One region of the Lachnoanaerobaculum sp. MSX33 genome, then DNA from elsewhere that is predicted to be linked to it. Evidence: predicted binding sites of a transcription regulator. Region 1 holds the regulator's gene; each other region holds the start of a gene.
What was found. Region 1 encodes Rex, which represses fermentation and respiration genes when NADH is low (regulators of the CRP and FNR family bind a similar motif). Its sites were predicted from a motif close to ATTGTTAANTANTTAACAAT; they were not measured.

Region 1 (2,277 bases):
ATGCTTCTCTCTCATCATAAGTTGTTATTATTGCTTCAGGTAAAAGTGTTTGTAAAATTGTACGATTTTTGCTTACCGTAAGTATTCTAACCAAACCTGCGCCTGAACGATATGCCGCCATTGCACTCAAAAATGCGGCACCGCTCATTCCGTTACTTCCGGCAATAACCAGAACATGCCCATAGCTGCCTTTATTTGCATTCTTAATTCTTTCAGGTATATATTTTAATGCAGTTTCATCAAGAATTCTCATATCCCCATCTCCACATATTAGTCTGTTTCTATTACTACCATTGCAATTGCCAATGAGTCGGTATTGCTTATGGATACATGGATTTTATTCTCATCAATTCCTTGTAAATGTCTGTTTGAATTATTACAGATTTTTATAAAAGGCTTTCCAAGTTCATCTCTGAGTACCGCCAAGTCCTTAAGTTCAACACCTCTGAAACCTGTTCCCAATGCTTTTACAAAGGCTTCCTTTGTAGCAAAATTTCCGGCCAGAAAACTGTCTCTGTTTCTGCCTCCGGCCATATCTATTTCACTATCATTGAAAGCCTTCTTTAAAAAAAATTCCTTTTTAATTGCATTTGATATTCTGTCTATTTCGACTATATCAGTGCCGATCCCTCTAATCATACTTCCCTTCAAAAGGAACAGCATCTACATTACTGACTCTATATGACAGCCTCATAAGAGATTCTGAAAGATGCACATTCTCAACAACTACATCATCAGGTACAACCAAATCTGTATGTGCAAAATTCCAGATTGCCTTTATTCCCGACTTTATAAGTCTGTCCGCAACTTCCATTGCTCTGGTCTTCGGTATTGTAAGTGCCGCTATCTGTATATCATTTTCAGATACAAACTTCTCAAGGTTATCAAGAGAATACACTCTTGCACCACGTATAGTTTTTCCGAAAAGATTAGGATCCACATCAAACATTCCTTTGATAAGGAAACCTCTTCTTTCAAAGTTTGCATAATTTGCAATAGCCTGTCCCAAATGACCTGCACCTATTATTATAATATTATGCTGACGGTCAATTCCCAAAATCTTTGCGATTTCATTATACAGATATCTTACATTATATCCGTATCCCTGCTGTCCGAAACCTCCAAAGTTGTTTAAATCCTGTCTGATTTGAGAAGCCGTAACCTTCATTCTCTCACTGAGTTCTTTTGAGGATATTCTTTCAACACCCTCTTCTGACAGCTCACCTAAGTATCTATAGTATCTTGGCAGTCTTGAAATGACTGCTCTGGATATTTTTCTTTCTTCCATATTTATTCCGTTCCAAATATCAATTTATAAATTATTCTCAGCAATTCCATTTGTTAAGAATTCTACAATTAGTATATTATCTATTAATATAAATGTCAATACAGATATATATGGTGAATATTATATATTTTATTAAGTTTTTGAGCATATAAAGGCTTCATTTGTATCATGAATTGTCTTGCATTTAAGCATGTATTTAAGCTATACTTATGTGGATTATATGGCTAAGGAGGCAAATTTTGATTTTAAATGCTACAAATATCTCAAAGTCTTTCGGAAGCAATGAGATAATAAAAGATGCAAATTTTTTAGTCAATGAACATGAAAAAGTTGCCATTGTCGGTGTAAACGGTGCCGGAAAAACCACACTGCTAAAAATACTTACAGGTGAGGAACATGCCGACAGCGGTAATGTTATACTTGCAAAGGATGCAAAACTCGGATACTTAAGACAGATAAATAATGTAGATTCCACATTAAGTATTATAGATGAGCTATATACAGTTATAGAGCATATCCTTAACATGGAAAAAAGAATGTTAGAGATGCAGGAACAGATGCAACATCTTTCAGGCGAGGCACTTGAAGAGTTATATTCTTCATATACCGCTCTTACTCACAGTTATGAGCTGATGGACGGATATGCCGCAAAGAGTAAAGTCATCGGTATTTTAAAAGGACTCGGATTCGATGAAAATGATTTTGACAGAAAGATAAATACATTATCAGGAGGTCAAAAAACAAGAGTCTTCCTTGCAAAACTGCTTTTAGAAGAACCTGATATTATTTTACTTGACGAGCCTACAAACCACTTGGATCTTCGAAGTATAGAATGGCTTGAATCCTATCTTTTAAACTATAAGGGTGCGGTAATTATAGTTTCACATGACAGATATTTTCTTGATAAGATAGTTAGTAAGGTCATAGATATTGAAAACGCCGAAGTCCAAATGTATTCCGGAAACTATTCAGACTTCTCCGCAAAAAAG
Region 2 (2,277 bases), on a different contig from region 1:
ATAAAGGTGATTTTAGAAAAGAAATATCTAAACTTGTTATTGAATATAATGACTATTCTCTTTTCGAGACAGAACTTAAAAAAACTTTTAATTTTCTATTTCCTTGATAATACATTTTGTACTCAAACTACAATAGATAAGTTTAGGAGTGATTTTTGGATACTTGCTGATTATTTGTATCAGATGCGTGTAAGTAATGATTATGTTGCGTGCGAGACGGTAATCAAACATGTAGATGAGCTTTTGATGTTAATGTCTGCAATGACAAAAGATGACAGATTTGAAGAAACGATAAACGAGCTTAGTAGAAAGGAGAGTGTAACAATGTGTGAGGTACTGGATAAAGTGGAAGCAAGAGGTAGAAAAGAAGGTGTGATAAGTGTGCTTATTTCTTTGGTAAAGGATGGCATATTAAGTGTATCGGAAGCTGCGAAAAGGGCGGATATGAGTGAAGAAAACTTTAAGCAGTATCTAAAGTCTTGATAATTGTTGCTTTAAATACAAACTCACAGAAATAAAATTAAATTTTTTTCTGTGAGTTTTATTATATGCTTACCTGTTGTGGTTTTATACAACAGTAAAAAAAATTGACAGAAATGAATATTATTTCACTGCTTTTGCCCTTGTTTTTTTGTTGATTTCATTATAAAATAGCTTAAGATTGTTTTGTATTTAACAATATCGGTGATGCTATATTTTTTATTAAAATATAATATCACGGTGATCAAAATCTATTTAGATCACAACAACTTATTAATTAAAACGGAGGTTTGTATATGGCTCAAATAGGAGTTTCTGCTATGAAACGAATTGAAGATTTGCTCGATACCGGAAGTTTTGTGGAAATTGGCTCATATATAAGTTCAAGGAACACAGATTTCAATCTATCTGATAAGGATACTCCAAAGGATGGTGTATTGACAGGTTACGGTACGATTAATGACAGTCTGGTATATGTGTATAGTCAGGATCCTTCAGTGCTTGGCGGCTCAATAGGAGAAATGCATGCAAAGAAGATTGTTGCACTATATGATATGGCAATGAAGATGGGAGCACCGGTAGTAGGGCTTGTTGATTGTGCAGGTCTGAGACTGGAAGAGTCTTTTGATGCATTGGATGCCTTTGGAAAAATATATTTAGCACAGACAAAAGCAAGTGGAGTTATTCCGCAGATACAGGCTGTGTTCGGTCTAAGCGGCGGCGGAATGGCTATCAGCAACGGACTCAGTGATTTTGTATTTATGGAGAAGGATAAGGCAAAGGTCTTTGTAAATTCACCAAATGCTATAAACGGAAATTCACAGGATAAGAATGATTTTTCAAGTGCCAAGTTCCAATCGGAATCCACAGGTTTGGTTGATTTTATAGGAACCGAGTCTGAAATCATTTCAGGAATCAGAGAGCTTATTTCAGTTCTTCCTGCAAATAATGAGGATGATATGTCATATATCGAGTGCACAGATGATTTAAACAGACTTACACCTGAACTTGAAGGTAGAATAAGCGATCCCGCACTTGCACTGAATATTATTTCAGACAGCGGATATGTGCTTGAAGTAAAGAAAAATTTTGCAAGAGAGATGTTTACAGGTTTTATCAGATTAAACGGTAATACTGTAGGTGTAGTAGCAAACAGAAGAGCACTTTATGATGAGAACGGCGAGATTGCAGATGAGTTTGAAAATGTACTTTCTCATCAGGGAAGTGATAAGGCGGCAGGTTTTGTTGAATTCTGTGACGCCTTCAATATTCCGGTACTTACACTTGTAGATGTAAAAGGATACAGAACTACAAAATGCAGTGAGAAGAGAATGCCTAAGGCAGGTGCAAAGCTTACATATGCATATGCAAATGCAACAGTTCCTAAGGTCAGCCTTATAGTGGGTGATGCTTACGGAAGCGCTTCACTTTCAATGAATTCAAAATCAATAGGTGCCGATATAGTTTTTGCATGGGAAAATGCAAAGATGGGTATGATGAATGCAAGTGAGGCTGTAAAGATAATATATTCAAAAGAAATTGATTCAAGTGAAGATATAAAGGCAACTCTTGACGAGAAAACAAGAGAGTATGAGAACTTACAAAATTCAGCCGTATATGCTGCAAGAAGAGGATATGTAGATGATATTATTACGGTAGCAGATACAAGAAAGAGATTGTTGGCAGCCTTTGAAATGCTTTTTACAAAGAAAGAAGATCGTCCATATAAGAAACATGGATCAATTTAGAGGTGGATCATGAAAAAGAGAATAAAGTATTTAATCTTAAGTCTGTTTA
Region 3 (2,277 bases), on a different contig from region 1:
AACATGTTCTCTCTCCTTTGTGCTACAGTTTTTATATTTATAAGATGCTTTACGCCTACATTCTCTGAAACAGAGTTTCCACCCCATGAACCGCAACCTAAAGTAAGTGAAGGTGCAAGCTTGAAGTTATACAAATCACCGATACCGCCATGAGCCGCAGGAGTATTTACAAGTATTCTGCAAGTTTTCATTGCACTTTCATGAATAGCAAGTTTTTCCTTCTCATTTACATCTATATAAATAGCTGATGTATGTCCGTAACCACCGTCTGCAACAAGTCTTTCAGCCTTAGCTATAGCCTCATCAAATGTCTTTGCATTATACATTGCAAGTACAGGTGAAAGCTTTTCATGAGCAAACTCTTCGCTTATATCAACAGACTCCACCTCACCGATAAGTATCTTTGTACTTTCAGGTACGCTTACACCTGCCATTTCCGCAATTTTAAATGCAGACTGTCCAACGATCTTGGCATTTAGTGATCCGCCTACAATAATAGTCTTTCTTACCTTATTAAGCTCGTCCTTCTTCAGAAAATAACAACCTCTGTATGCAAACTCTTTTTTTACTTCATTATATATACTCTCCATTACGGTAACAGACTGCTCCGAAGCACAAATCATTCCGTTATCAAAAGTCTTTGAATGTATTATTGAGTTTACAGCCATCTTAATGTCAGCTGTTTCATCAATGATAACCGGAGTATTTCCCGCACCTACACCTATTGCAGGCTTACCTGATGAGTAAGCTGATTTAACCATTCCCGGACCGCCTGTCGCAAGTATAATATCAGCCTCATGCATTACTTCATTTGTAAGTTCAAGTGAAGGTACATCTATCCAACCTATAATGTTCTTTGGAGCGCCCGCTTTTACAGCTGTTTCCAACAGAAATTTAGCTGTATAGTTTGTGCAATCCTTTGCTCTTGGGTGTGGACTTATTATAATGGCATTTCTTGTCTTAAGTGCCAAAAGGATTTTAAATATAGCTGTCGATGTAGGGTTTGTTGTTGGAATAACAGCCGCTATAACACCTATAGGCTCGGCAATTTTTCTTATACCGAAAATATTGTCCTCTTCAATCACTCCGCATGTCTTAGTGTCCTTATATGCATTGTAAATATACTCTGCAGCATAGTGGTTTTTGATAACCTTATCTTCCAAAACTCCCATTCCGGTCTCTTCTACCGCCATCTTCGCAAGCGAGAATCTCTCTTTATTGGCAGCCATAGCTACCTCATAGAATATTTTATCAACCTGTTCCTGAGAATAGGTCGCAAATTCTCTCTGAGCTTCTCTCAGCTCTTTCATCCTGATACTTAAGTTATCGATATTATCCACAATAAAATTCTTATCTGCCATATTTCCTCCGACATAATAAAATGAATATTTCGTTATTTTTTTAACACAGTTAGATAATACTATATTGTTATTTTTTTGTCAATATGATATTTCAAACTTTTCGAAAAAAGCGAAGATGACTTTTCAAACGGTCATACATTAAGTTTTGAGGAGTCCATGAAACGTCTTCGAGAGGGATTAAATGATGGAACATTATAGACTTATTGTTTCAGAAAATTATCACCGTGATATAAAAAATATATTACATTATATTTCTGTATCATTTACATATAACTTTTACTTTTGTAAAATGCACTTTACTATCCTATTCCAATTATTTTTGATTCACATTTTTCTGGTGCGCTTTAATCTTTTTTATTGCCCAATCATAATGGCTTGCAGTTGCACTTACAAAGTATGAACCAAGCGCACTTCCCCCGACCCATTTATAAACACCTTTTGAAAAGAGTTCTTCATTTGTAAATTTTTCAGCTAACGCTAATACATCACTATGTGATTTATGAACCATTTTAATTGCGTCTTCAAGAGAAGTATTTTGATGTTTCTTCCAAAATTCCACATTCATATCTCCATAAGTTTTCCAGTTATACGGTTCAGGCAAAAATGGTTTTTCTTCTCCCTTTTGATTGGAATGTACCCAATTCAAAATAAGCTGATGCCATTCATAGAGATGGATTAAAACATCTCTTAAGTTTTTATCTCTTTTCCAATGAGCTTCTTTTTTCTTTTCATCTTTTGAAAAATCAAACGGTGTGTTTAACTCTTCCTCTGTCATCTTTGAAATAAGTAAATTTAGCTTTTCATAGTTTTCCTTAGCAGCAGTCATTAAATCATTTTTTGTCGTTGGTCTTGGCATAACAAATTCCCCCTATTTCACTGAATATCTTAATATGGTTTTTTGTTTTTCTTCTGTTGT

Region 2: HMPREF1495_RS03020 (acyl-CoA carboxylase subunit beta) is a predicted target of Rex. The motif match lies at 661-680, and genes of this name have one in related genera.
Region 3: adhE (bifunctional acetaldehyde-CoA/alcohol dehydrogenase) is a predicted target of Rex. The motif match lies at 1,425-1,444, and genes of this name have one in related genera.

What each region holds. Positions count from the first base shown of each region.
Region 1 covers NZ_AZXX01000092.1:20,424-22,700, forward strand. The annotation lists gene HMPREF1495_RS11505 (NAD(P)H-hydrate dehydratase) at 1-253, opposite strand, end outside; gene acpS (holo-ACP synthase) at 271-639, opposite strand; gene HMPREF1495_RS11515 (redox-sensing transcriptional repressor Rex) at 632-1,288, opposite strand; gene abc-f (ribosomal protection-like ABC-F family protein) at 1,528-2,277, shown strand, end outside.
Region 2 covers NZ_AZXX01000027.1:536-2,812, forward strand. The annotation lists gene HMPREF1495_RS03015 (hypothetical protein) at 49-483, shown strand; gene HMPREF1495_RS03020 (acyl-CoA carboxylase subunit beta) at 777-2,228, shown strand; gene HMPREF1495_RS03025 (OadG family protein) at 2,238-2,277, shown strand, end outside.
Region 3 covers NZ_AZXX01000025.1:25,698-27,974, forward strand. The annotation lists gene adhE (bifunctional acetaldehyde-CoA/alcohol dehydrogenase) at 1-1,361, opposite strand, end outside; gene HMPREF1495_RS02500 (ClbS/DfsB family four-helix bundle protein) at 1,675-2,217, opposite strand; gene HMPREF1495_RS02505 (GyrI-like domain-containing protein) at 2,230-2,277, opposite strand, start outside.